Regions from separate parts of the Cytobacillus sp. Hz8 genome, predicted to be linked through region 1. Evidence: predicted binding sites of a transcription regulator. Region 1 holds the regulator's gene; each other region holds the start of a gene.

Region 1 (10,159 bases):
CGAAAAAGTACCAAGTGAAGCAGGTTCTTTTAGCTGGTGGTGTTGCAGCAAATAAAGGATTGCGAGCAAAATTGGAGGAGGCATTTCAGTCATTAACCGATGTTGAATTAGTGATTCCTCCTTTATCACTTTGTACAGATAATGCAGCTATGATTGCAGCTGTTGGTAGCGTGCTTTATCAAAAAGGAATTCGTTCAGATTTATCCTTAAATGCCAATCCTGGATTAGAAATTACCATTTATAATAATTAATAAGGAGGGGACTGATTCTTTAAAAGAGTGTCAGTCCTTTTATATTAATCAATAATTAAACAAACGTTTGATTGAACAATATTGAGGATGAAGAAATTAAACAAACGTTTGATTGAAGTATATTGAGAGAGAAAAAGTTAAACAAACGTTTGATTGAATTCACAGGCTCAGTTTTTTCACAATCCTTTAGAAGGGCTGATTCTGTGGATAACTATAAAAAATTTGATATATCCTGTGGAAAATGTGGATAAGATGATATTTGTTTGTGGATAATGTGGAAAACTGCTGTTGATAGCTTTATAAAGAGATTTTGTTTGTGCATAAAATTGTGGAAAAGGTCTAACGTGATATTAAGACGTTAGACCTTTTATTGTGGATATTATTCATCTTCAACTAGTTCAGTCCATTGCTCCATAAGAGAATCAAGCTCAGCTTGATAGGTTTCATTCTCTTTATGGATCGCGAGTACCTTTTCGTGATCTTGGTAAATCTCGGGATCGCATAAAAGTTCTTCATTTTGGCTAAGGAAGCTCTCTAATTCTTCAATCCTTTTTTCGATTTCTTCTAAACGTCTTTTACGTTGGCGTTCTAATTTTTTCGCTTCTTTATCCTGTTGATAACTATTTTTTTCTAATGGAGTAGCTGTAGAGGAGTCATTTTTTGTTTGTTCAAGTTGCTCTAAAGCCATTAGTTCCTCTTGCTCTTGTTTTTTTTCAAGGTAATAATCATAGTCGCCTAAGTATTCCGTTGCACCACCTGCATCAAGCTCTAAGACCTTTGTGGCAATGCGGTTGATAAAATATCGGTCATGTGAAACAAAAAGGATTGTTCCAGGATAATCCACAAGGGCATTTTCTAACACTTCCTTGCTATCTAAATCCAAATGGTTGGTTGGTTCGTCCAAAATTAAGAAATTTCCTTTTTGCATCATTAATTTAGCTAGGGAGAGTCTAGCTTTTTCTCCGCCACTTAGAGTGGAAACCGTTTTTAAGACATCGTCCCCAGTAAAAAGAAAGTTGCCGAGTACTGTACGGATGTCCTTTTCATTTTTATTCGGATAATCATCCCAAAGTTCATTAAGGACCCTTTTATTCGAAGTTAGGTTAGCTTGCTCTTGATCGTAATAGCTAATAAATACATTAGAACCGTAATGAATTTCTCCAGAGATAGGAGAAAGTTTTTTCACAATCGTTTTGAGAAGTGTGGATTTTCCAATTCCATTTGGACCCACAAGGGCAATGCTCTCTCCTCTTGTGATACGGAAGGAGATATTCTCTGATACCTTTTCCGAATGGTAGCCTACTGATAAGGAATGCATATTTAGGACTTCATTTCCACTTTGCTTTTCAATGTCAAAACCAAAAGAGGCTGATTTTTCATCCCCTAAAGGCCGGTCCATGACTTCCATGCGATCAAGCATTTTTCGTCTGCTTTGAGCTCTCTTAGTTGTCGAGGCGCGAGCAAGATTTCGTTGTATAAATTCCTGAAGTTTTGTAATCTCGTCCTGCTGTTTTTCATAAAGCTTCATGTCTCTTTCGAAATTCTCCGCTTTTTGATCCAAATAAGCGCTATAATTTCCTTTAAACTTACTAATATGTTTTCGCGAAATCTCATATACTTGGTTCACTACTTTATCTAGGAAGTAGCGATCATGTGAAACAATTAATATTGCACCATCATAGCTTTGCAGATACTGTTCAAGCCAAGACAGGGTTTCAATATCTAAATGGTTGGTAGGCTCGTCCAAGATTAAGATATCGGGTTTTGTAAGGAGAAGCTTCCCAAGAGCTAAACGTGTCTTCTGTCCGCCGCTAAGACTGGCAATTTTGGTGGAATAATCAAAGGTTTGGAAATTCAACCCATGTAAGATAGAGCGGATATCGGCCTCATACTGATAACCTCCCATTTCTTTAAATTTCACTTGGAGTGTATCATATTCTTTTATGATTCGTTCATATTCTGTATTGTTATCATAAATAGCGGGATTTGCCATTTTTTCCTCTAATCTTCGAAGATCTTGTTCTAAATCTCTTACCTGTTGAAAAACAGTCAGCATCTCATCCCAAATTGATAATTCTGATTCTAGCCCAGTATTTTGTGCTAAATAGCCAATGGAAACGTCCTTTGGCTTTATCACTTCGCCAGCATCATAGGACATTTTTCCAGCAATCATTTTTAATAATGTTGATTTACCCGCGCCGTTTCGGCCTACTAAGGCAATGCGGTCGCGCGTTTGGACTTCAAGCTTTATATTCGATAAAATAAGGTCAGCTCCGTAATATTTAGTTAACCCATTAACTTGTAATAAAATCATCTCTTTCACCCCTGCATCTAGAGATAGTGTAACGTATTCGTCAATGTTCATCAATATTTGTGAATAAATGTACAATGTTAATACACAGTAGGGAAAAAATAGTGTATCATTCTAAGTGAGGTGTTGATATTTTGAAATTTACCCATTTTAATGAAGAAGGCAGAGCCAAAATGGTGGATGTAGGGGATAAGCCCGAAACAATTCGTATTGCCAAAGCGCAGTCAAGTATTATAGTCAATCAAGAAATCTATAATGGGATTACGAATAATCAAATCAAGAAAGGTGATGTTCTCGCAGTTGCTCAAGTAGCAGGGATAATGGCCTGCAAAAAAACATGGGAAATCATCCCAATGTGTCATCCAATACCATTAACAGGTGTCGATATTGCTTTTCACTGGGAAGAGGAAGCTGAAGAAAATTATAGGCTTGTTATGATTGCCACAGTGAAAACGAAGGGAAATACAGGTGTAGAAATGGAAGCGTTAACAGCCGCATCTGTGTGTGCCTTAACCGTATATGACATGTGCAAAGCCTTAGATAAAGGGATGATAATTGGAGAGACTTATTTACTTGAGAAATCTGGTGGAAAGAGTGGCGACTACAAAAGAAAAGAGAAAATTTAAATGATTGGGGGGAAAAGAAGTGAGTAATGGTACGATGAAAATCCCACAAGCGACTGCGAAAAGATTGCCGTTATATTATCGGTTTCTAAAAAACCTACACTCATCTGGCAAGCAAAGAGTCTCTTCTTCAGAACTCAGCGAAGCGGTGAAGGTGGATTCTGCGACGATTCGCCGGGATTTTTCCTATTTTGGTGCATTAGGGAAAAAAGGTTATGGCTACAACGTCAATTATCTTCTATCCTTTTTTCGTAAAACCTTGGATCAGGATGAATTAACAAAGGTTGCCTTAATTGGGGTGGGTAATTTAGGTACGGCGTTTTTAAATTACAATTTTTTGAAAAATAACAATACGAAAATTGAAGTAGCCTTTGATGTTGATTCGTCCAAGGTTGGAACGAAAATTGGGGATATCCCTGTCTATCATATGGATGATTTAGAGAAGGTTTTGGTAGACGAAGACATTCAAGTTGTCATCTTAACGATTCCAGCACCTGTTGCACAATCGATCACGGATCGTTTGGCAAAAGTGAATGTAAAGGGAATTCTTAACTTTACTCCTGCCAGGTTAACAGTACCTTCTTCCATTCGTATTCATCATATCGATTTAGCAGTAGAACTGCAATCATTAGTCTATTTTTTGAAACATTACCCAAATGGGAAACAAGACTAAAGAAAAGCGGCTTATTTTTAATGAATCGTCTTCATAAAATAAGCCGCTTTTTATTATTTTCGATTTTGAATTTTTTTAATTTTAAAGTGAAAGGAGATCATTCTAATGCCTGATCCTAAATCAAAGGTGGCTAATATTACGAGCAGGTAAGTGAAAAACCGCCACTGTCCATCTTCTTGGATATTTTGAATAGCAAAAAAGATGAATAATATCCCCAAGAATATATATAAGATCCCGGAATAAAGGGGTGATTGCCTCATTTAAAGTCCTCCGATAAAACCTTGAATTTTTTCCGCATCATGTATCATTCTTTCGAGGTCATTCTTATAAATGGATTGAACTAAAACCACAAATGTATTCATCGCCACATGAGCAAACATCGGTACAAGAATGCGATTTGTTTTGACATAAAGAAATGCAAAGGTAAAACCCATTGCTGAATATAAAAGGATGTGCTCAGGCTCTCCATGTGCTAAAGCAAAAATAATGGAACTAATTAGTGCCGATATCAGGAAATTAAATCGTTTATGTAGGGAACCGAAAATGATTTTTCGAAAAACAATTTCCTCCAACATCGGTCCAATGATGGAAGTGACAAGAATAACAATCGGGTAAGTATTGATTAAATGGATGATTTGCTGCGTATTTTCTGAACCCATTTCGATGCCGAGGAGGCTTTCAATTCTTGCTGCAATTCCTTGAGCGAAAAGGGCTAAAAATACACCTCCAACTGCCCATAAAATCGAGTTGCTTACAGGTGCCAAAGGTTTGTTTCTATTATAGTGTAGCATTTCCTTTCTTAATAAGAATAAAACAATCACTAAAGTAACGGCGAAGCTGATAACAAGCCAAATGGATACTGAATATATTTGCAATTTTCTCTGACTGATTCCTAAAGCCTCTCCCATTAATGAAATGAATGGAACGCCGATAAAGCTTGAAAACTGCATGATTATGTAGGCGATGATGATAAGCCAGTATTCTTTTTTCAAAATGATTTGTCTCCTTTTTCGTTTCTCCTATAATAATAAGCTGATCATTGGGTACCCAGTTGTTAGTAAAATATGAGCAGCATCGAATTTCACTTTATTCTCATTCTACTAATAAATTGCCCTTTGTTTCAAATGGAAGACATTTTAAACTATATTTCAGAATGATTAAATTTCTGTTTGCTTTTTCCAAAATGCTGGATAAATAAGCAAATGCAGTACATACTTGTAAGTGTTTAAGATCATAAGTAAATTTGAAAAAAATATGGCTTTTTACTTGCAAATTTTTTTCAGATTCTTTAATATAATAAATGTGTTAGCACTCAATCGAAGAGAGTGCTAATAATAAAATTTACATATTATTTGAGGAGGTTGTTTCACTTGTTAAAGCCACTAGGTGATCGTATTGTCATTGAGCTTGTTGAAACAGAAGAAAAAACTGCAAGCGGTATTGTTTTACCAGATACAGCGAAGGAGAAGCCTCAAGAAGGTATCGTCGTTGCTGTTGGATCTGGAAGAGTTCTAGAAAACGGTGAACGTGTTGCACTTGAAGTTTCTGTTGATGACAGAATTATCTTCTCAAAATACTCTGGAACAGAAGTGAAATACGACGGTAAAGAATATTTAATTCTACGCGAAAATGACATCCTTGCTATAATCGGCTAATTATACGAACGTTCAACAGATATAAATCAAATTTATAGGAGGTTTTTTAATAATGGCTAAAGAAATTAAATTTAGTGAAGAAGCTCGCCGTTCTATGCTTCGTGGTGTAGACGCGCTTGCTGATGCGGTTAAAGTTACTCTTGGACCTAAAGGACGCAATGTGGTTCTTGAGAAAAAATTTGGTTCTCCATTAATTACAAATGATGGTGTTACCATTGCAAAAGAAATCGAATTAGAAGATGCATTTGAAAACATGGGTGCAAAGCTTGTTGCTGAAGTTGCAAGCAAAACAAACGATGTAGCTGGAGATGGTACAACGACTGCTACCGTTCTTGCACAAGCGATGATTCGTGAGGGTCTTAAAAACGTTACTGCTGGTGCTAACCCAATGGGTATCCGTAAAGGTATTGAAAAAGCAGTGGTAACCGCTGTTGAAGAATTAAAGGCAATCTCTAAACCAATCGAAGGCAAAGCTTCTATCGCTCAAGTTGCAGCCATTTCTGCTGCTGATGAAGAAGTAGGCCAACTTATTGCTGAAGCAATGGAGCGCGTTGGTAACGATGGTGTTATCACAATTGAAGAATCAAAAGGATTCACAACTGAACTTGATGTAGTAGAAGGTATGCAATTTGATCGTGGATACACTTCAGCTTACATGGTAACTGATACAAACAAAATGGAAGCTGTTCTTGAAAATCCATACATCTTAATTACTGATAAGAAAATCTCCAATATCCAAGAAGTACTTCCTGTTCTTGAACAAGTTGTACAACAAGGTAAGCCATTATTACTTGTTGCCGAAGATGTTGAAGGGGAGGCTCTTTCCACTTTAGTATTAAACAAACTTCGCGGAACATTCAATGCAGTAGCTGTTAAAGCTCCTGGATTCGGGGATCGCCGTAAAGCTATGCTTGAAGATATCGCTATCTTAACTGGCGGGGAAGTCATCACTGAAGAACTAGGACGTGAACTTAAGTCTGCAACGATTTCTTCATTAGGACGCGCTGCTAAAGTTGTTGTGACAAAAGAAAATACAACAATCGTAGAAGGTGCTGGTGAATCAGAGGCTATCCAAGGCCGTGTAAACCAAATCCGCATTCAATTAGATGAAACGACTTCTGAATTTGATCGTGAAAAATTACAAGAACGTCTTGCTAAATTAGCTGGCGGTGTTGCGGTTATCAAAGTAGGTGCTGCAACTGAAACAGAATTAAAAGAACGCAAACTTCGTATCGAAGACGCATTGAACTCAACTCGTGCGGCTGTTGAAGAAGGGATCGTATCCGGTGGTGGAGTTGCACTTCTAAACGTATACGGTAAAGTTGCTTCTCTTGTAGCTGAAGGTGACGAAGCTACTGGTATTAACATCGTATTACGTGCGATTGAAGAACCTGTTCGCACTATCGCTCACAATGCTGGTCTTGAAGGATCCGTTATTGTTGACCGCTTAAAACGTGAAGCTGTCGGCACAGGATTTAATGCTGCTACTGGCGAATGGGTAAACATGATCGAAGCTGGTATCGTTGACCCAACTAAAGTAACTCGTTCAGCTCTTCAAAACGCTGCATCTGTAGCTGCTATGTTCTTAACAACTGAAGCTGTTGTTGCTGATAAACCAGAACCTGCTGCACCTGCAATGCCTGATATGGGCGGTATGGGTGGAATGGGCGGAATGATGTAATAACGCCCTTAAAGCCTTGATATGAATGGGCTTTTGAGTAGGATGAGAGTGAATTTCTAATATTTTGTTAACATAGAGGTATCTAACGGAGGCTTCTCATAAGTTAAGCAAACTTATGAGAAGCCTCTTTTTTATCTGTTAAAGTAAAGTTGGAGTAATAAGAAAGTTTCTTTTAGAGTAGTTAGCCCAGTTTCATGTGTTTAACTTAAGTACATGCATGCTACAATAGAAAAAAATATATATGAAATGAAAGAGATGACTAGTAAGGAGTTGCCGTGGCTTCCGAAGTTGTTAGTGGTGAACTCTGTGCTGTTGTTCTTCTTATGAATAATACGAGGGAATGGTATTTAAAGGGATATACATCAGAAGAGTTATTTGCACAGGAGAATAAGGCATTACTGGTTATGCCCAATAAAAAAGGAGAGATCATTAGTCTCCAAACCCGTCAAAAGATTGGCAGAAACGATCTTTGCCCATGTGGAAGCGGGGAGAAATTTAAGAAATGTTGTGGGAAATGAAAAGAGAAAAAGCAATCTTACCATAGTGCACATAGTGTTGAACAAACTAAGTATATAACCGATATAAACAATATTTTAAAAATCACTGGTAAAAAGAGTGAATGCCATTTACTGAATATAATAATGATAAGGATTTTGCACTATACCTAATATTGTGAATACTTGATCAATCTATTATAATTTTAAAGGTAATGCTCCAACTTGTCCCAAGTATTTTTTGCTTAAAGTGAAAAATCGCGTATAATAATAATTATTTAAAAAAAGAAATGGAGTACATCAAATGGTCCAATCAATCAATACAAAAGTCGATTTAGTTATTGATGCAACCTCACACATGGGGCTTCCTGAATATGGTAGAATCATGATCGGAGATAAAGGATTTGAATTCTACAATGATCGTGATGCTCGTAAGTTTATTCAAATTCCTTGGGATGAAGTTGATCACGTGATCGCTTCTATCATGTTCAAGGGAAAATGGATCCCACGCTATACTATTCAAACTAAACGTAATGGGATGTATACATTTTCTTCAAAAGAGCCAAAAAAAGTTTTGCGAGCAATTCGTGAATACGTTGATCCGAATCATATGGTCCAATCATTAAGTTTCTTTGATGTTATCAAACGCAGCTTGAAGAGAAAATCTAAAAAATAATTGTTTTACATAAAAGACAGGTTGGAACTTGTCTTTTTTTTTGATGGATCCCAAATTGTTAACTGATAAACTGTGGTGAGAAGATGGCGGCACCAGAAAAAATTCCCTCTTGAAAGAAGAACATTCGGTGTGCTATAATCACTTAAGGAAGCTCATTAAAGTGATGCAGATAAGAAGAATATATTTGATGCAGAAGCTGTTTATTTAACACTATATTTATAGCGTTTGCAAACTAAAATTAAATTTGATAGCCATTATTTTTTACGTGTTACTGATTCGATCAGGCATGAGTGAAAAGTATTGATTGAAATGAAGAAAAATGGGAATTCTATTCCTATATCTTCATTTAATCGACTTTTTGCTCATGCTTTTTTTGTTGTTTTTGTCGAAACTGTAATCGCTTAAATGAGCCGAAAAAAATACAGCTGAAATAAGTTGGTGGATTTTCTCATTTTTTATTTAGCTGTAACAATAATGTATAGGAGGTAAAAAGATGGTAGGAATTATCATTGCTAGTCACGGTGAATTTGCCAGCGGTATCTTGCAATCTGGAGCGATGATCTTTGGAGAGCAAGAAAATGTAAAAGCTGTTACATTGATGCCAAGCGAAGGACCTGAAAATGTAAAGGCAAAAATGAAAGAAGCAATTGCCTCTTTCGAAGACCAAGACGAAGTACTATTCTTAGTAGATCTTTGGGGTGGAACTCCATTCAATCAAGCTAACAGCTTAGTTGAAGAACACAAAGATAAATGGGCAATCGTTGCTGGTATGAACTTACCAATGTTGATTGAAGCTTTTGCATCCCGCTTCTCAATGAACACAGCTCATGAAATTGCTGCGCATATTTTGAGCACAGCAAAAGAAGGGGTTAAAGTAAAACCTGAAGAATTGGAACCAGTTGTAACCGCTGCTGCAGCTGCTGCTAAACCATTAAATGCAGGTGCCCCTGGTAAGTTTGAATACGTATTAGCACGTATCGACTCTCGTTTGCTTCATGGACAAGTAGCGACCGCTTGGACAAAAACTACACAGCCAACACGCATTATTGTTGTATCTGATGCAGTAGCTAAGGATGATCTCCGTAAGAAATTGATCCAACAAGCTGCTCCTCCAGGAGTAAAGGCACACGTTGTTCCTGTCAATAAAATGATTGAGCTTGCCAAGGATGATCAACACTTCGGCGGCCAACGCGCATTACTTCTTTTTGAAAACCCACAAGACGCTCTTAGGGCAGTTGAAGGTGGCGTTCCATTGAAGACAATCAACGTTGGTTCTATGGCACACTCACCTGGTAAAGTTCAACCGAATAAAGTGTTGGCCTTTAACCAAGATGATATCGATACTTTCAATAAGTTGAAAAAACTTGGTTTGAACTTCGATGTACGTAAAGTACCGAACGATTCAAAAGGCGATATGAACGAAATTATTAGGAAAGCTCAAGATGAGCTAAACAAACAAAAATAACCCTGGTTATCAGGAGAAAAGGGAGGATTAATCATGGATTTGAATGTTATTCAAATTATATTAGTCTTTATCGTAGCATTTTTAGCTGGGATGGAAGGGATTTTGGATGAATTCCACTTCCACCAACCAATTATTGCTTGTACGTTAATTGGCTTAGTTACAGGAACATTAGTACCGTGTCTTATCTTAGGTGGTACCCTACAAATGATCGCTTTAGGTTGGGCGAACATTGGGGCTGCCGTAGCACCGGATGCTGCGTTAGCATCAGTTGCATCTGCAATTATTTTAGTTTTAAGTGGACAAGGTCAATCTGGTGTCTCATCTGCAATC
Region 2 (10,159 bases), on a different contig from region 1:
GCACTTTGGAGCCGCTTTGATGGGGAACCGAGAAATAAAGAATCTCAAAACACTTGTCATTTGTTCTAGTGGTATTGGAACATCGAAGTTGTTAGCAACCAAATTACAGAAGGAATTTCCAGAGCTAACGCAAGTCAAAAATGTCTCCTTAATGGAATTTAATAGGCTGAAAGGAGACCATGACTATCAATTAGTGATTTCTACGATTCCCATTCCAGATGAGACCGTAGATTATATTGAAGTGAGCCCGTTTTTAACTACAGAGGAAGTTGGCCGAATTCGGTCCTATATTAATCAATATAAGCTGGTACATGGTTCTGAAAAAAGGCTCTCGATTCCTTTACATCATGAGAACAAGAAAAAAGATCGCTCCACCTTTATTGAAGAAATGAAAAGTATCCATGAATATGCAGGTACAATTGCTACGATTCTTGAAGGCTTCGAATTGGTTGAGATAAGCGATACTCAATCCATCAAAGAAATATTGCATAAACTTTGCATACAACTATCGAATAATCAGAAGATTAACCAACCAGAAGAGGTAGTGAATGCCCTTTTGGATAGAGAAAAGCTTGGTGGATTAGGAATCCCGGGCACACTACTAGCTTTATATCATGCGCGCTCCTCTCATGTGATACAACCGAGTTTTCTTATTGGAGTTTTAAAAGAACCCATCACTATTGTCGGCATGGATGAAAGCGCTGTAGATATGAAATATGTAGCACTGCTCTTATCACCGTTAGTATTCCCCGAAAAAGGATTGGAAGTATTAAGTCAATTAAGTACTTTGTTAATAGAAAGTGAAGAGAGTACAGCTATTTTTCAATCTAATAATCGGGATCAAATAGAAAGTTTACTTACATCAAGATTAGATCAATTTTTCAATGAAAAATTAGCACAAATAAGGAGTGTATAAAATGTCAAAGGGTATTTTAGTCAATGAGAATATTAAGTTAAATGTAGCTTTGTCAACTAAAGAAGAGGCAATAAAATTTACGGGTAATATCCTAGTTGAAAACGGCTATGTAGAATTAGGATATATCCAAAAAATGATGGAAAGAGAAGAGTTAACTTCTACTTATATGGGGAATTTTGTCGCTATTCCTCATGGAACAGAAGACTCCGCGGACTTAGTAAAGTCATCTGGAATTTCTTTTGTCCAAGTCCCTCAAGGTGTTGATTTTGGATCAGGAAATATTGTCAAAATCCTGATTGGAATCGCTGGTAAAGATGGCGAGCATTTAGACATCCTTTCAAAAATTGCCATCGTTTTATCAGAAGTGGAGAATGTCGAAAAGCTTGTTTCTGCGAAATCACCTGAAGAAGTCATTTCAATTTTTGAAGGAGTGAACTAATATGTTAGCTGTACACTTTGGAGCAGGAAATATTGGCAGAGGATTTATTGGAAATTTATTATATCATTCAGGATATGAAACTTGTTTTATTGATGTGAATGAAGAAATTGTTAATCTTCTTAATGAAAAAAGAGAATATCGAGTGGTTCTTGCAGAGCCATCTCAACAAGAGATGACAATCAAAAATGTTCGCGCGATTAATAGCCGCTTAAATCCTGAAGAGGTTATTAAGGCAATTGCAGAAGCTGATCTTGTTACGACAGCTATTGGTCCAACGATTCTTCCAATGATTGCTGGATTAATCGCAGATGGTTTACGTTTGCGCCTAGAGCAATCTGAGAAACCACTAAATATCATCGCTTGTGAAAATATGATTGGCGGAACAAGCTTGTTAAAAGAGAAAATTTTTGAAGTACTAACTGAGGAAGAAAGAAAGCAATTTGCAGAGCGTTTTGGTTTTCCTGATTCCGCTGTTGACCGGATTGTACCGAATCAGGTCAATGAGGATAAACTAATGGTTAAGGTAGAACCTTTTTATGAATGGGTTGTGGAAGAAACCAAACTCGTTGGAGAAAAGCCGGAAATTGAAGGGATTACTTATGTCCCAGAGCTAGTGCCATATATCGAAAGAAAGTTATTTACAGTAAATACCGGGCATGCCCTTGCTGCATATCTTGGCTACCATTTTGGAATGGAGACAATTAACCAAGCGATGGACAATCAACAAGTACGTGACTTAGTTGAGGGGGCTCTTAAGGAAAGTGGAGCTTTCCTAGTGAAAAAATATGGCTTTAACCCAGAGGATCATGCAAAATATATTCAAAAAATTATTTCTCGCTTCCAAAACTCCTTTATTGTCGATGAGGTGACAAGGGTAGCACGTTCTCCAATTCGCAAATTAGGACCAAATGATCGCCTTGTCAGTCCAGCAAGGCAATATGTTGAAGTCATTGGTGAAGAACCGAAATTCCTATTAAAAGGAATAGCAGCTGCTCTTAGTTATGATTTTCAAGGAGATGAAGAAGCCGTTCAGGTTCAGAATACCATTAAAGAAGAAGGACTTGAAGCTGCTATCAACAAATATACTACATTAGATTCAAGCTCTTCATTATTTAATGGAATTGTTGAAGAGTATAGCCAATTGAAAAAATAGCGGCTCTTTTCGTAGCTTTTTCGGACAGTTTTTGCGAAATCCAAAGCAATCGAGTCCAAATCAGAAACCCATTAATGAGGGGAAAAAATCAAATCTGTTTGAAAAAACAATAATCACTGCAAAAACAGTGGAAATGAAAGAACAAGGGAAAAATAATGTCCCTTGTTCTTTTTTACATCAGCAATCATGACCAAAGTGAAGTTACATTCCCTTCAGCAGGTAAAAAGAAAAAAATCAGCAATCATTTGCTGATTTTTAAAATGAAAGATCAGATTGATTTTATTTTTTTGGCGTTTATCCGAGCAGGGGTATACCCATTTTTATCTAATTGTCCTTGAGAAATGGATAATTTTTTTCGTAAATCCTCATGGCTTGTTGCACCAATCAATTCATATGCTTTAAGATAAATCTGTGCTGCTGCATGTGCATCCTCTAGTGCGTGATGGTGCTGAAAAGTAATACCTAAATAGCTGGAAATCACATTTAATTTATAACTTGATAGTCCTGGCCAAGTTTTTTTCGCAATATTGACGGAACAATTATAGGATAATGTAGGATAGGGAATGTTGTATTCATCCAAAACACCGCGTAGAACACTCAAATCAAAACTGGCGTTATGAGCAATAACTAGCTTATTTTCCAGTCTTGGTTGGATATTATCCCAAAGTTCATCAAACTCAGGCGAATGTTGAACATCCTCTGCTGTTATCCCATGAACATAGACATTATAGGAATAAAATACAAGCTTTTTCGGTTTAACCAAGGAATAATATTCATCTATCAGTTTACCGTTTTGATATTCTACAATTCCGATGGAACAAACGCTAGAGCGTGCTGAATTAGCGGTTTCAAAATCTAATGCGACGATATTCATTTATAAACACCTCATTAAAAAGTAACAAAACACCTAAAATTGTATTCCTAATCAAGGTGTTGTTTTTCAGTTATTAGAGCTAAACAGATTTTCTTGAGCAACGATTTGGAAAAAATTCTTTCCATAACTATGCTCTAATAATAGTAAATAAATAGTCTTTTGTGAAGGAAATGTTATGGCAGTCATTCAAGATGTAAAAGGAGAGGGACAAATGAAAGTCATTTCTGTAAAGCAGCCTTGGGCAACATTAATTGCTCTTGGAGAAAAAAGCTTTGAAACTCGTTCCTGGCAAACTAATTTTCGCGGAGAAGTGGCTATTCATGCGAGTAAGAATATTGATCGAATGGCCTGTCAAGAATCACTCGTTATAGAAGTATTGCATAAACATGGATTCATTCTTCCTCATGATTTGCCATTAGGTATGATTCTTGCAACGTGCCAAATTGTAAATTGTTTTGAAGTCAGAGAGGATTTGGAGGATTCAGCATTATTATATGAAGGATTGATGGTATCAGGAAATGAATATCATTTTGGTGATTACCGTAAAGGACGATATGCTTGGAAATTATGTGATGTGAAAATGTTGAATGAACCAATTGCAGCAAAAGGCAAGCTTGGGTTATGGAATTATGATTAATAGATTTACGAATGAAGGGATAGGCAAAGTCTATCTCTTTTTTTATTTGAAATCTATAAAAAATAGTAATACTAATTTATTTAACTATTGAGTATGGCTAAACAAAGCAACAAGTTTTTATGGAGGGAAAATAATAACGGCTCTTTAGCTTTTAAATTTTTACTAAAACTCTTGCAAATAAACATCAGATGGTTTCTAGGTGTTGTTGCGGTTTTATTTGTTTTTTAATCACTAATCTGCTCCTTTCCTTAATAAATGGAAACACAATCTATCCATAATTTGAAGCTTATGTATATTTTTCAGAATCCTTTTACAAAAGTGAGAATTTTTAGCTAATAATCAGTTCCTTTAAAAAATGTTTATGAATAGTATTAAACAAAATCTAATTTAGACGAATGTGGAGGAGAGAAAATTGAAGGCTAGGGAACAAAACGGGATGGAAATTGGAATTTATTCATTAGCGGATTTATACCCGGATCCACAAACAGGTAAAACCATTAGCTCTAAGCAGCGTATTGATGAAATCATAAAAGCAGCAAAAATGGCAGATGAAGCTGGATTAGATGTATTTGGAATAGGAGAGCATCATCGTTTGGATTACGCAGTTTCTGCTCCAGCAACTGTTTTGTCAGCAATTTCACAAGTGACAAAACAAATTAAACTGACAAGTGCTACAACAGTATTGAACACCATAGACCCCGTTCGTTTATTCGAGGATTTTTCAACACTTGATTTGTTGTCAAATGGACGTGCTGAGATCATTGCCGGGCGTGGGGCTTTTTTTGAATCGTTCCCACTTTTCGGATATGACCCAAAGAATTATGATGAATTGTTTGAAGAACACATGGAGCTTCTATTAAAAATAAATGAAGAGGAAGTGGTTATTTGGAATGGACACTATCGTCCTTCCTTGAGGGATGCTGAAATTTCTCCACGTCCCGTTCAACAAAAAATCCCGGTTTGGATAGGTGTCGGTGGGTCTTCGGAAAGTGCTGAACGAGCGGGTAGATTAGGTACAGGTCTAGTATTAGCGATACTTGGCGGTGATCCGAGCTTATATAAACCGCTTGTAGACCGATATCACGTTACAGCTGCTCAATCCGGTCATAATTTTGAAAACTTGAAAGTGGGAGTGACAGGGCACGTTTATATTTCAAAAACGAATCAACAGGCCATAGAAGAATATTATCCTTATCATTCAAATTATTGGCTCCAACTTAATCGCCGCCAGGGGATAAATACGGCTTTTTCAAGAGCTGAATTTGAGCAGATGACAGGAAAAGAAACAGCCCTTTTAGTTGGAAGCTCCCAGCAGATTATCGAAAAAATCTTGAGTCAATACGAGCTGTTTGGTCATCAAAGGTTTATTGCACAGTTGGATATAGGTGGTATGCCCTTTAAAAAAGTCGCCGAAAATATTGAACGATTGGCAACAGAAATAGCACCCGTAATACGAAGGGAAACAAAGAAGTAAGTAAACCAAATTATGTCAATCTTGTAATAAGCAAGCTTTATTAACCTGTTGCAATCATATATGGAATGTATTAAGAATCCTCTTTCCTGAATGGCTATCTATTGAATAAATTGGATAAAGATATATTATTATTAGCTTAATAGTAAGCAGAAGAATAATAAGAACTTTGTGAGACCAGTTCTTATATGACCATATCTATCTTATAGATGAGGATTATCAAAGATTAGAGATAGTAAGATTAGTTTGTCCTACTATCTTTTTTGAATGAATGAACTAGTAAAATACACATTGTTAACAATGGTAATGAATATTAGCTTTGTGAATCTGATCTATTGATATTACAGTGTGATCGTATATATATCTGTGGTGAAATAGATTTGAAGGAATGGTTTCTTAAATTGACTTGCAACAAAACAAAAGGCTCCAATCTAACCTTTCAAAAATATGAAAAAAGAATCAATAAATTGTGTTAATTTCTTCACATTATTGAAACAGATTTTTCATTAAATTAACTTTACAATTTAATTAAGGACTTCTTTTAGCTGGAAAAAACATACATAACGAAAAGAAGTTGGACTTCATTAAGTGATGACGTTTTTTTGACTCAAAATATTTTGGAGATTGGGTGATAAAAGTATGCATGATTTAAAATCAAAAGGGGTTCATCCACATGGCCATCCACACGTAAGCAAGATGGATTATGATCAAAATCCTTTTATTGCTATTTGGGAAGTCACAAGGGCATGTGAGCTTAAATGTGTTCATTGTCGCGCAGATGCACAATTAAAACCACATCCAGATGAACTAACCCATGAACAAGGAATTCAGTTAATTGATCAAATCTATGAAATGAATAATCCCATGCTTGTATTTAGCGGTGGAGATTGTATGCTGCGTGAGGATATTTTTGACCTTGCCGATTATGCCGTTAAAAAGGGCATGAGGGTTTCCATGACACCAAGTGCAACCTCAAATGTGACAAAGGAAAGAATGATACGGGCAAAAGAAGTAGGATTATCTCGTTGGGGCCTGAGCTTAGATGGACCAACGCCTGAAATTCATGATCAATTTAGAGGAACTCCAGGATCTTTTGATTTAACCGTAGAAAAAATTAAATTCCTAACCGATTTAGGAATGCCTTTGCAAATTAATACGGTTATTTCTCGTTATAATTATGAATATCTAGAGCAAATGGCTGAGCTAGTAAAAGAATTAAAAGCAATCATGTGGTATATTTTCTTATTAGTTCCTACTGGCCGAGGTCAAATGAAAGATTGTTTAACACCAGCGGAACATGAAAAAGTATTCTTATGGCTTTATGAATTAGGAAAAACGGCTCCATTTGATATCAAAACAACTGCTGCACAGCATTATCGTCGTGTGGTTCTCCAGCAAAAAGCAAGAGAACATTTGATTGAAAAGGGAGAAATTCATTACGAGGATACGATTACGAGAGATAAAGCATCTATCATTGATGGATTAAAGAGGGCGCCTAAAGGGGTTAATGATGGTAATGGTTTTATATTCATTTCCCATACAGGGGATGTATTACCAAGTGGACTATTGCCGATAAAAGTGGGAAATGTAAAAGAAAAACCGCTTGCAGAGATCTATCGAGAATCTCCTGTGTTAAAAGAACTTAGAAATCCTAACCTTTATAAAGGAAAATGCGGAGTTTGTGAATTCCGTTTCGTTTGTGGAGGGTCTCGTTCTAGAACCTATGCCGTTACAGGGGATTACTTAGAAAGTGAACCGTTCTGTGTCTATATTCCTGAAGCGATGAGAAAATCATGAAATAAATTTGAATCTACAGGTCATAAAGAATGGATAGAAGGAATCTTATAGAGGGATTCCTTCTTTTTCTGTATGTGTATTGAAAGATTTTAGAAAAAATATTTCCATTTGAAAAGATAAAAAGATAAATTTTGAAATTTTGTCAAAAATATTTGAAGAAAATGCGAAATAATAAATAATATCTCCAAAGTGTTTACAGATTCTATATAATGGAATTGACATTGGGAGGTGCGAAAATTATGAATATAACCACGATTATTGAAATGGAAAATCGCGAGGTTGAGCAGATGGCAGGGGCGAAAATGGTTTTTGTGGAAGAACACATTATGGATGATGTGGTCGAAACATGTGTAAATGGATTTCATTCGGAAGAATCTGGCCAAATTGAGACAGAAGACGCTATGCAAGTGGTTTTTGAGAAGCTAAAGGATGAGGGAGTAGTCCCTAAAAATGTGAAAGATTTCTCCTATGAGCTTCCATCCTGTGGAAGAATCAAAACTCAAGATGATAACAGTGAAATTCCTCAAAAAGTCATAATCTCATACGTCGCATAAAAAGTCCTAAGCGATTAACATAAATAGAGAGGATAATATGGTTTCAAAACCATATTATCCTCTTTTTTATGTGGAAATTATTGAAGTATATTTGTATGCTGCATAGCTGTTTGATTTTGTTGCTGAATTCCCATTGTAGCTTGGGCATAGGTATTTACCATGGCTACTGCATCTTGTTGATCGAATTGTGGAACTTGGTAATAGCGATTCTTGTTTTGATACAAGAAAATTTCATATGCCATTTCAAGATAGTTCGGAATGCTATCCTGAAGTACTCGTCTTGCCACAGGGTTATTAACTTCTCCAGCAACTTTTGCCATATCTCCAGCGATGGTTTTCATACTTGTTAACATATGAGAAGAAATGCACTCATCGCTAATTTCTGATACGGATGTGGCTGGATGTTTTGGCTGAGAAGGAGTTAATCCATAAATAACATCATTTGACTGTGCCATTTTATAGCTCGTCGTTGGTTGCGAAGGATCTTTTCCGGTTTTAAAGCTTTCAACTAGTGTGTTGTATTGATTGGTAATAAATTGACGCTGACGTTGAATCATATCCTTTAATACCGGATCTTTAGCATGTTGATCAAACATGAGGTAGGAATCTAAGGCAATAATGGTTCCCCCGAGCACTTCATGGATATCAAGAATTTCATGAGCACCATGATTTAAATTAGGTGAAATGTTCTCTGAAGTCATATTTGCCATTGATTGATTATTATTAATTTGTTGTTGCATTGCTCTACCCCCTACCTATATTTTGTCGGCATTTGCCGTACAAATATATTATGGTTAAATGCCATTAAAGAAATGCCAATTAGTTATCGTTAATAGAGACAGATGATGGATGTTATGCCATTGTTAAAAATCGTAAGTGAATGAAAATGTAAATGAAAGTTAGTAAACAAAATTCCTCATTAAATTAGCTCATTTCTGTATAATAAGTTTTAGACTGATTATAGGAAGTGAACTTGTGAAAAAAAATATTGGATTTATTGGCTGTGGGAAAATGGCACAGGCTATGATTGAAGGGATTATTAAATCAGAAAAATGGCTGCCGAGACAAATTAAAGCCAGTGCTAAAACGGAAGATACTGTTGAAAGTGTGAAGAAACGATTGAATATATCGATATCGACCAACAACATGGAAGTGGCATCTTGGGCAGATATATTAATCTTGGCTGTTAAGCCCAACCTTCATGCTGAAGTGATTCAAGAGCTAAAAAATGAAATAAATTCAAGCACAATTGTTGTAACGATCGCTGCTGGCTTAACCTTAAATGACCTTGAGCAGGCATTTGCGCAAGAAATGAAATTAATACGAGCAATGCCTAATACACCATCCCTAGTTAGAGAAGGGATGAGTGCCATTTGCGCGAATCAATTTGTTACAAAGGATGAAATTGATATGGTTTCCTCTCTCTTCGAGTGCTTTGGAAAGGTGGAGGTTGTTGAGGAAAGATTAATGGATGCAATCCCGGCTATAAGTGGATCTTCTCCTGCTTATGTATACATGTTTATTGAGGCATTAGCGGATGGCGCAGTTAAACAAGGAATGGTAAGGAGCATGGCTTATACTTTTGCCGCTCAGGCAGTATTAGGAGCTGCAAAAATGGTTCTAGAAACACAAAAGCATCCGGGTGAGCTAAAGGATGAAGTATGCACTCCGGGTGGAGCCACCATTGAGGCGGTTGCCTCATTAGAGAAGAATGGATTTCGATCAGCGGTGTTAATGGCGATGGACAGTTGTACAAATAAAACAAAAAATTTAATTAAGTAAGGAATGAAGGGCCAGTCAATTTCTTTCTAGAGAATGGCTGGTCTTTTTGTTGAAAACTATATGATCTTGTAGAAGAAACTTTCCTTCTTAGGAAGAAATTGAATAACTGAGAAATGTGTCGATTTTATTTTTTTACACAAAATAATTGCATACCTATAGGGGGTATGATAAAAATATAGTATAGAGATTCACAGATGAATGATCACGTGAATTTTCCGACGTCATTTATCAAGTCCAACATCGATATAGTTCTTATATTCTTTAACGATACAAGGAAATATAGAAGAAATAACCTATATTTCAATCTTTCATCTTAGGAGTCACGATAGAAAGGGAGATAAAGATGAGCCAGGGAGCAAAGGAAGCAAGCCTACAGATTACAGGTATGACTTGTGCGGCTTGTGCAGCAAGAATTGAAAAAGGTCTTAAGCGGATGGATGGAGTTGTTCAGGCAAATGTGAATTTAGCATTAGAAAAAGCAACCGTAGCATATGAACCTGAAAAGACATCTCTTCCCGCGATTCAAAATAAAATAC
Region 3 (10,159 bases), on a different contig from region 1:
GTAAACATATTTGGGATTGCTTTTGTAAAACGCACTAGATGAATTCACACTCCTAAAAAATAAGGTATAAAAATTATGTATAAAGAAAAAAGAGATCCATTTAATTGTATCAGTTTTATTTACTATAAGACAAACCTTGTTGGTTCATTCACATGAAAATTCTATGTCTATTAAATGGGCCTTTTCACTTTTATTAATAACTTACAACCGAGCATTTATCCATTGATATAGCTTCCATACTATCACAAAAAACAAGAAATAACCTAAAAAGGAATTGCTATGCTTCCATTCTTGTCCGTGCTGAAATAATCCTAGAATTTCCGATATTCTCTCAACAACTGATATGATTCCACTTAAGAACAAAAGAAAACTATATCGCATGACCCTTTTCATTTTTTCTAAAATAAATAAAATGAACCCAACTAATATTGGCAGTATAATCAATGGAAAGATAATTTGAATCGAGAAAATATCAGGAAAAAGTCGATTAGGAAATTCATAATATCCCTTCCCTACAAAATATAAATCTAAATACGTTCCAAGTAAGGCTGAAAATAGGATCGCTACAATGTATGAAATCTTTCTAGAATAAGGCATTTTTCGCAAAGGTGGCGAGTTCAAGGGTTTCCAATGTTTTGCAGTATTCTCTTTGAATATCTCCATTAACCTCCTCCTCTCCTTTCTTTAAGTACTCAACTACCGAAACATCTGTAAACCAATCTCCTTCTTCCGCATTTGGTTGAACGATATTTTTCCAGGAATGCATAAGCTGTGGACTATAGATTTTTGGCTCTCCTTTTTTCAACTGACAATCCTTCAATTGGAGTGTCCTATTCAACCCAGCTGACCTTTCTTTAATATCATGAAAAATCTCAGGCCAATAATCCTTTCGAGAGCCGGTATGCGGGTGATTAACAGACCAGAGATACACCTTAGAAAATTGTTTTTTATCAGAATATAAGATCTGGTATAACCTTCTACCCAGGATAATACGCTCATGCAGATGACTAAAATAGTGAAGTGATAAACCGAGAAGCTTAGCATTTTGTCGAACCCCTTCACTTTCTTGATATGGAAATAATATTTGGTTAAAAGTAAGCAAATCCTGTAATTTAAATGGAATCGTTTCTAAAACTCGTCCCTTAAATTTGGGATTTTGGATGACTCTTTTCTCAAGATAACTTTGTTCATTAATAATTAAGGCCATTGTCAAAATATAGCAATCTTTAGTTTCCCAAAAATGATTCCAAATCACCTCCATGAATTTGGATACACCTAAATAGGGGATTAAATAAAATAAATTCTGATTTCGCTTCACACTTTCTTCATACAACAAAAATTGCGGAAAAACATCTTGAAAAATGAGCCAATTTCCACGTTCTAAAAAAGCAAAAAAATCTTTTGCATTGACATCATTCATGAGTCTGGATAAAAACTCCCCTTTTAAATCCGTCATATTCCACCCGCCATTTCGGGATACCATATGTCCAAGAAAGGCCCAGTGAATCTCAGGAAAGCGTTGGTAAAAATCCAGATAGGCTTTCGTTCTTGTCACATTATTTTGATTGAATGGTTGACAAGCCTTTTGCAATTGTTGAAGTAGTTTCTCCTCAGCCTTTGACAGGGAGTCCCATCGTGGCGGAGATTGATGCGATGATTGTTTCAACTGTTTCTGGATAGTGACTAAATTTTCTGGAAATGAGGATTTTTTTTTAAAGAAAAACATAACTGTTCACGTCCTCAAAGAATATGAATAGGTAACCTGAATTCTTTATTAGGAGGGAGCGAGGAAAATGGATCTACTGGATTTTGTGACGAAACAAATAATAGCGAAACTACGGAAAGACCAGTCTGAAGATGGTTCTTGGGATTATCCATTTGAAACGGGAATCGCAACAGATGCCTACATGATCATTTTATTAAGGACGTTGGAATTTCATGATGAAGAGTTTATACAGGAATTAGTCGAAAGAATTTGGAGCCGTCAAAAAGATAATGGTACGTGGAAGCTCTTTGCTGACGAAGAAGGGGAGGGAAATATAACCTCTACTGTTGAAGCGTATTATGCTTTATTGTATTCTGGGTATATCCAGCAAACAGACGAAAGATTACTACAAGCTAAACAATTTATTATTAAACATGGAGGAATTGAAAAATCTCATTTATTTACAAAAATTATGCTTGCTCTAACTGGTCAATACAAGTGGCCGCCTTTTTTCCCAATACCTGTTGAAACTATTCTCCTTCCCCTCTCATTTCCCATTAATTTTTATGATTTTTCCGTATATGGAAGGGCTAATCTCGCCCCAATCATGATTCTTACCTCTAACAAATATCAAATCAAAACAGAGAGAAGTCCCGATCTTTCCGACTTATTTGTCACAAGGGGGGATGACTTTTTTAGCTGGAGACATGAACGGAGTGCAAAAGAATTCTTTCAAATCATTGAAAATGGGTTAAAAGGGTTAATAGGACTGCCACATGTACTTCACAGGATGGCGATTAAACGGACGAAACAATATATGCTAAACCATCTTGAAGCAGATGGAACATTTTACAGTTATTATAGCTCTACCTTTTTAATGATTTTTGCCCTTCTTTCTCTGGGGTACCCCAAAAATGACCCGGTTATCATGCGAGCAGTCAATGGTTTAAAGGCTATGAGGGCGGATATTCATGGTCATTCCCATGTGCAATACACAACCGCGGATGTCTGGAATACGTCCTTGATTAGCTATGCTCTTCAACAGGCAAGAGTCAAAGAGACAGACCTCATGTTACAAAAAGCAAACGACTATTTATTATCAAGGCAGCATACCAAATATGGTGACTGGAGGCTGCATAATCCTGATGTACAACCTGGTGGCTGGGGCTTTTCTGATATTAATACCTTCAATCCTGATGTCGATGATACAACTGCCTCTTTAAGAGCCATTTCAACCATAAGAAAGAATAATCCAGAGATTCAGTCTAGTTGGAATCGAGCGATTAGATGGTTATATTCGATGCAAAATAAAGACGGAGGCTGGCCTTCCTTTGAGAAAAATGTGGATAAACAATTATCTAACTTCATTCCAATTCAAGGAGGAAAATTCTTATTAAACGATGCAAGCAGTGCAGATTTAACAGGGAGAACACTCGAATTTTTTGGAAACTATACAAAAATCTCGAAGCTGCCGGCTGCTATGAAAAGAGGAATACAATGGCTCCTAAACAATCAAGAAAAGGATGGCTCTTGGTATGGCCGCTGGGGCATCTGTTACCTTTATGGAACCTGGGCAGCTATAACCGGATTGAAAGCAGTTGGAGTTTCTAACCATCCTGCCCTGCAAAAAGCCGTACAATGGTTAAAGTCGGTTCAAAATGAAGATGGCGGCTGGGGAGAATCCTGCCGAAGTGATATCCAGAATACTTATATTCCTTTAGGCAAAAGCCATCTTACACAAACGGCTTGGGCCCTTGATGCCCTTATCGCTGCTTCCGAAGAAAACACACCTGAAATTGAAAAAGGCATTGCCTATATCCTTGAACACTGGAATCGCAAGGATTGGGATGAAACATATCCAGTAGGTCAAGGAATGGGTGGCGGGTTTTATATCCATTATCACAGTTATCAATACATTTATCCCCTTCTTGCACTTAGTCATTTTAAGCAGAAATTTAACAATTCTTAATTACCAGCTTTTGAAACTTAAGGAAGCATTTTTTTCGAAAATAATGGAAAAGATAACAACGAAGCATTTTAACAAGGAGGCACGTTCATGGAGAATACCCATGAGTTTGTAGAGAAACTTCACGATCAAAAGAAAAAAGTAGAAAAAAACAATAAACACGGAAAAGGCCATCCCGAGCGGCAGCTTCCTAATAAACAGCATTAATTTTCGAAAATAAAGGAGTACCCCCTACGTACTCCTTTATTTCAGTTTATTAAGTTTACATAACGTTATTATTGTTAATTAAATAATAAAACCTTGCTTTTTAGCCTCAAATAATAATTCTTCCCTAAATTTTGGATGAGCAATTGCAATTAAAGCTTTTGCACGATCTGCGATACATTTTCCTCTAAGCTCGGCAACACCGTATTCTGTCACGATCATATCTGCATCATTTTTCGAAGTGGTAACAACCGAACCTGGTGAAAGATTTGGTTGAATTTTGGATAATCTTTCATCTCGGGTTGTTGAGTGCAGACAAATGAACCCTTTTCCTTCCTTGGAAAAAAGTGCTCCTCTTGCAAAATCTGATTGCCCCCCACTAGAGCTATAATATTTTCCGCCAATTGTTTCTGAAGCACATTGACCAAAGAAATCAACTTCAGTTGTTGCATTGATAGAAATCATTTTGTCTTCCTTGGCAATTTCCCTTGGATCATTTACGATATCCACTGGTAAAAATTCAACTCCAACATTGTTATTAATGAAATCATATAACCGTTGGGAGCCAAAAGCAAAGGTTGTAACGATTTTTCCCTTATAGGTATTCTTCAGCATCCCATCGATGACGCCCATTTCCACTAAATCAACGATTCCATCAGAGATTAACTCGGAATGAACACCAAGGTGCTGATGATTTTCTAACTGACTTATAACCGCATTTGGAATAGCACCTATTCCAGCTTGAAGTGTGGAACCGTTATCAATTCGTTCCGCAATAAATCCAGCGATTTTCCGATCAACATCGGTCACTGTTGCTGAACCTGATTCTGTTAATGGATAATCGGTTTCAATAAATCCTTCAACTTGACTCACATGAATTTGATTTGCACCAAATGTCCTTGGCATCTGCTTATTTACTTCAAGGAAAAAAGGTACCTTGCCGATAAAGCTTGCTGCATAATCTGCTTGTGTTCCTAATGAAAAGTACCCATGTTCATCCATCGGAGAAGCACATGCAACAACACGTGATGCTTTCGTCGTTGCTAACATGATCTTAGGCACCTCATGAAAATGGTTTGGAACAAGTTCGCATTGACCTTGTAAAAAAGCTTTTCTTGTAGCCCCACTCAAGAAATAAGAAACATGCTCTAAGGATCCCCGATATTGACCATGAATATATGCACGATCTCTCAAGGTTAACATTTGGTGAATCCTTACCCCTTTGAAACGAAAAGCATTTTCTTCAAGTACATCTAGAAGAATTTTTGGTTCCCCATTGGTTAATGGAATGATGATGTCCTCCCCATCTTTAATCAGAGACAAGAAATCATCTGTCGATTTCCTTTTTGTCATCATCCGATCTTCAACATATGTTTTCATACTTTTACCACCCGCAATTGTTTGAATTTTTCCTCTTTTATATAATAACGCTTTCAATGTATAAATTTGTAGAAAAAATTCGGAAAAAACTAATTTTTTTCGAATAATTTTTGAACAAATCGAATTATTCTTACAATTGCTTACATATTTATAATATTCTTGCATCATTCATCTGATTTTTTTATAAGATTTTGTAATAAATCTTATTTAGAAAAAAGGCATTGAAAACTAGTTTAGTTTTCAATGCCTCATTGCTTTTAACATATTGATTGTCATTGCGCTTGGCTAAATTTATCCTTTCAACCACGTAAGATATTGACTAATTATGAAAAAAGCTTCCAAATGAACCTTCCTTCTTATACAGAAGCCAATTCCTTTGATCCATCTTTCTTTTTATCCTTAAGTAATTCTTTACCTGAGATACCTGGATGAGTCATTTCAAATGGATTTAAAATAGCGTCTAATTCTTGTTCCGTTAAAACTCCTCTTTCGAGCACGATTTCACGAACAGGTTTATTGGTTAAGATCGCTTCCCTCGCAATGGAGGCGGCTGTTTCATAACCAACATGAGGATTAATCGCTGTAATAACTCCAACACTATTATCTACATAAGCTTGCATTCTTTCTTTATTTGCGGTAATACCGCTTAAGCAGTACTTACGGAATACAGTAAATACATTATTCATGATATGAATCGATTGTAATAGATTGAAGACAAGCACTGGTTCCATAACATTTAATTCAAATTGACCAGCTTCAGAGGCCATGCTAATCGTTAAGTCATTCCCAACCACTTGGAAAGCACTTTGGTTAACGACTTCCGCCATTACTGGGTTTACTTTTCCTGGCATGATGGAAGATCCAGGTTGACGAGGTGGAAGATTGATTTCTCCAAGACCACATCGCGGTCCAGAAGTCATTAGACGTAAATCATTGGCAACCTTAGACATATTCAGCATGCATACCTTTAAAGCGGAGGAAACTTCAACATAGCAATCTGTGTTCTGCGTACCATCCACTAAATCTCTTGATCCTTTAATTGGATAACCACTGAATTTGGCAAGGAAAAAATCAGCCTTTTCGATATATTCAGGGTCTGCATTGAGCCCGGTTCCAACAGCCGTCGCACCCATATTAACTTCAAATAGATGCTCACGAGTTTGTTCGATCCGATTAATATCTCTCTTTAACACACGAGCATAGGCTTCAAATTCTTGTCCAAGTCGAATTGGAACGGCATCCTGCAAATGTGTCCGCCCCATTTTTAAAATATCATCGAACTCATGGGATTTCCACATAAATTCAGAATGCAACTCTTCCATCGTGTTCAATAATTCTTCTAATCCAACAAGAACAGAGAGATGAACAGCCGTTGGGAACGAGTCATTCGTGGATTGTGCCATATTGACATGAGAATTTGGACTAATTACTTTGTAATTTCCCTTCTTTTCTCCAATGATTTCTAGGGCCCGGTTTGCGATGACCTCATTTGTATTCATATTAATTGAAGTACCAGCTCCACCTTGGATTGGATCTACAATAAACTCTTCATGAAGCTTACCTTCAATAACTTCATCACAAGCTTTTTCAATGGCATCAGCAATTTTTTTATCTAATTGACCGATTGCACAGTTTGCCATCGCGGCTGATTTTTTAACAGTCGCCATTGCCTTGATAAGCTTAGAGTCAATGCGATAGCCGGTAATTGGAAAGTTTTCAATTGCTCGCATTGTTTGCACTCCATAATATGCATCAACAGGAACTTCCTTTTCACCTAAAAAATCTTTTTCAATACGGATTGAGTTGTTCATATCTGTCCACTCCCTATTTATGATCTAATCATTAAAGAATAATGGAACTTAACAAAATACCAATGGCTACTGCACCAATTGTTGCAATTAATCCTGGAATCATAAAGCTATGATTTAAAATATATTTTCCTATTCTTGTTGTACCTGTTCTATCAAAGTTGATTGCAGCAACAACGGTTGGATAGTTTGGAATGAAGAAATATCCATTAACCGCAGGGAACATGGCAATAAGAAGGGCTGGATTAATACTTAAGGCAATCCCTAATGGCATTAAAGTATTAACGGTTGCAGCTTGGCTATATAAAAGAATTGATAATGCGAATAAAGCCACCGCAAATAACCAAGGAGCAGCTGTAACTAAATCAGAAATAGAATTATCGATTAATTTAGCATTTCCATTAAAGAAAGTGTCGCCCATCCATGCGATACCGAAAATAGCAACAACGGCTGTAGCACCTGCTTTAAATACACTGCCTGAAACTATTTTTTCAATATTTGGTTTACAGAAGATAATCATAAGCGCAGCGAATGTCAACATCACAATTTCGATTGCAGTTGGCATTGTCATTCTTGTGAATACACCTTCAACATCCCAGCCTGGACGTAATTTTTCAAATGAACCAAGGACAACAACTAAAAGGGCTGCTATAAGAAATAAAATAACGGAAAGCTTAGCATTTTTGGTTGGAATAAAATCAACCTTATCCTTTTTAATTGGTGCTAAACCTTCTTCGAGGCGTTTTAAATATTCTGGATCCTGATTCAACTCTTTTCCCGTTTTGCTTGATACAAAAGCTGCGATCATACAAGCAATAAAGGTTGAAGGAATACAGATTTCAAGTATGTTAAGTAAGCTAATATCAAAATCTGTTAAGAACGCTAGTAAAGCAACAGTTGCGGCTGAAATTGGACTTGCTGTAATCGCTTGCTGCGAAGCGATAACGGCAATAGACATTGGCCGTTCAGGTCTAACACCAGATTCACGAGAAACCTCTGCAATAACTGGTAATACAGAATAAGCAACATGCCCTGTTCCTGCACAAAAAGTAAACAGGTATGTAACTATCGGAGCAATAAAAGTAATATGCTTTGGATTTTTTCTTAATGCTTTTTCTGCTAAATAGACTAGGTAATCCATTCCTCCAGATGCTTGCAGAGCTCCTGCTGCTGTCACAACTGCCAAAATCATGAGCATAACATCAATTGGTGCTGACGTAGGCTGGAGATGAAATCCAAAAACTAGAATAGCTAAACCTACCCCACCCATGACTCCTAACCCTACTCCACCCATTCTTGCACCAATGAAAATACACAGTAGTAGAATAATAAATTCAATCCAAAACATCATTGTGGTTCCCTCCAATCATTCATCATTCTAAAATAGTAGAAATGAAAAGAACGAAAAATTAAACCCTCATACCTTTTTTGGTTTCACCTTCTTCAAATATTTTTTGTGAAACTTTTCACAGGAGTTAATATACTCTCTTTCCTGTGAGGAGGATCTTTTTTTTGGAAAGCTTTCTTGATGTTTTTTATTCCAAACTTAGTGTAAATCTCACCCTACAGAAATCTACAAAAAAATACAAATGTAGTCTAAAAAAGAATTTGAATTTTATATGTCCTATACAAATTTTTGTCAAATATACTAAATCTATTTTTTAAAATTTTGCTATACAATAAGATTATAGAAAGGGCATCTTCCTCTTTGCCAACCCTCTAATCCGCTGTTGATAAAGGAAGTCATCGATGATGAAAGAACGAATACTCATTTATTTAGCCATAATGATTTTTGTCCCTATTGGTGGAGAATTTAAGTTTTTTCCATTGGAAGGTGATTTACGGGTTAGTCTTGGAACACCTGTATTTTTCTTTTTTCTCTTATGGTCTAGAAAAATCAATGTACGTGCTGCCGGATTTCTTGTTGGAACCTCTGTTGTTGCTTTTCGTATGTGCTTGGAGTTTCTTTTTAATCACCATACGGATCTTTACGAAATTTTCATCATGCATTTTCCTGCCTTTTTCTATTACCTCACCTTTTCCCTACTTTTTTATTTATTAAAAGTGAATGAACTCTATCAGAAACCGCTATTATTAGGCTTTATGGGGACTATAATGGAAATTTCAGCAAGCACGGCTGAAATTCTCTTTAGGCATTTTTTCTCCAATGATCCCATAACGGTTTATACTTACTTTGTTATTGCTGTTATTGCGATTATTCGAAGCTTTTTTGTCTTGGGATTCTTTAATATTATGATTCTAAGAGAGATGAAAACAGCTGAGGAGAAACAGCGCTTGCAGAATCAGCAAATGCTTGTTCATATTTCTCATCTATTTGTGGAGATGATTCAATTAAAGAAATCCATGAAAAACACAGAAGAACTTACGCAAGTATGCTACAAACTATATCGCGATTTAAAAAAGAAAGAATCCCTTAAGGACTTTGCCGCCACTGCCTTAAAAATCGCGGGACAAGTTCATGAAATTAAAAAAGACCATCAGCGTATTCACGCTGGATTAGCGAAACTAACTGTCAAGGACCATATTTTAGATTATATGGATATTGAAGAAATCATTCAGGTAGTCATTTCTGCCAATGAGAGTTATTCAACTTCACTTGGAAAATCCATTCATTTCAAGACAGACATCAATGGCAGCCATAGACCTTACCATACGTTTATCCTGTTATCCATTTTGAATAATTTATATGCCAATGCAGTAGAAGCAATAAAAGAACATGGTTGGATTCATATCCATGTAAACACAAGAAATGAACTAATTGAAATTGAGGTAACCGATAATGGTCCAGGAATCTCACCTAGGGCAAAAGAATACATTTTTGAACCTGGGTTTACAACAAAATTTGATTCTGAAGGAAATGCCTCTAACGGAATTGGTCTAAGCTATATCAAAAATCTAATTCAGGATTTAAAAGGGACCATCCACTTAGATGATCAGGCGTTGTTACAACATGAAACGAAATTTCAAATTCATCTTCCAATTAATAGTTTAGTAGAGAAAGGATAATGTACAATGAATCTTTATCTTGTTGATGATGACCAATCGATTCGAGCAATGCTCACAGACATTATTGAG

The links. The regulator Rex, encoded in region 1, represses fermentation and respiration genes when NADH is low (regulators of the CRP and FNR family bind a similar motif). The targets are predictions, from matches to a motif close to TTGTGAAATATTTCACAA.
Region 2: a site for Rex is predicted at 5,960-5,977, ahead of ACE38V_RS21365 (TIGR04053 family radical SAM/SPASM domain-containing protein). Genes of this name have one in related genera too.
Region 3: a site for Rex is predicted at 8,518-8,535, ahead of ACE38V_RS10125 (anaerobic C4-dicarboxylate transporter family protein). Genes of this name have one in related genera too.

The regions. Positions count from the first base shown of each region.
Region 1 covers NZ_JBHKFI010000015.1:101,249-111,407, reverse strand. The annotation lists gene tsaD (tRNA (adenosine(37)-N6)-threonylcarbamoyltransferase complex transferase subunit TsaD) at 1-251, shown strand, start outside; gene ACE38V_RS16955 (ABC transporter ATP-binding protein) at 631-2,565, opposite strand; gene moaC (cyclic pyranopterin monophosphate synthase MoaC) at 2,694-3,188, shown strand; gene ACE38V_RS16945 (redox-sensing transcriptional repressor Rex) at 3,208-3,858, shown strand; gene ACE38V_RS16940 (YdiK family protein) at 3,912-4,118, opposite strand; gene ACE38V_RS16935 (CPBP family intramembrane glutamic endopeptidase) at 4,119-4,850, opposite strand; gene groES (co-chaperone GroES) at 5,229-5,513, shown strand; gene groL (chaperonin GroEL) at 5,566-7,194, shown strand; gene ACE38V_RS16920 (SEC-C metal-binding domain-containing protein) at 7,470-7,712, shown strand; gene ACE38V_RS16915 (DUF956 family protein) at 7,993-8,364, shown strand; gene ACE38V_RS16910 (mannose/fructose/sorbose PTS transporter subunit IIA) at 8,858-9,829, shown strand; gene ACE38V_RS16905 (PTS mannose/fructose/sorbose transporter subunit IIC) at 9,869-10,159, shown strand, end outside.
Region 2 covers NZ_JBHKFI010000026.1:32,580-42,738, reverse strand. The annotation lists gene ACE38V_RS21395 (BglG family transcription antiterminator) at 1-916, shown strand, start outside; gene ACE38V_RS21390 (PTS mannitol transporter subunit IIA) at 918-1,355, shown strand; gene ACE38V_RS21385 (mannitol-1-phosphate 5-dehydrogenase) at 1,357-2,508, shown strand; gene ACE38V_RS21380 (3'-5' exonuclease) at 2,777-3,382, opposite strand; gene ACE38V_RS21375 (ASCH domain-containing protein) at 3,558-4,019, shown strand; gene ACE38V_RS21370 (LLM class flavin-dependent oxidoreductase) at 4,432-5,493, shown strand; gene ACE38V_RS21365 (TIGR04053 family radical SAM/SPASM domain-containing protein) at 6,130-7,287, shown strand; gene ACE38V_RS21360 (hypothetical protein) at 7,527-7,841, shown strand; gene ACE38V_RS21355 (spore coat protein) at 7,919-8,581, opposite strand; gene proC (pyrroline-5-carboxylate reductase) at 8,817-9,623, shown strand; gene ACE38V_RS21345 (heavy metal translocating P-type ATPase) at 9,967-10,159, shown strand, end outside.
Region 3 covers NZ_JBHKFI010000006.1:159,370-169,528, forward strand. The annotation lists gene pssA (CDP-diacylglycerol--serine O-phosphatidyltransferase) at 1-35, opposite strand, end outside; gene ACE38V_RS10095 (CBO0543 family protein) at 202-663, opposite strand; gene ACE38V_RS10100 (DUF2515 family protein) at 584-1,726, opposite strand; gene shc (squalene--hopene cyclase) at 1,794-3,674, shown strand; gene ACE38V_RS10110 (DUF4023 family protein) at 3,762-3,878, shown strand; gene ACE38V_RS10115 (acetyl-CoA hydrolase/transferase family protein) at 3,957-5,228, opposite strand; gene aspA (aspartate ammonia-lyase) at 5,612-7,066, opposite strand; gene ACE38V_RS10125 (anaerobic C4-dicarboxylate transporter family protein) at 7,098-8,411, opposite strand; gene ACE38V_RS10130 (sensor histidine kinase) at 8,816-10,090, shown strand; gene ACE38V_RS10135 (response regulator) at 10,097-10,159, shown strand, end outside.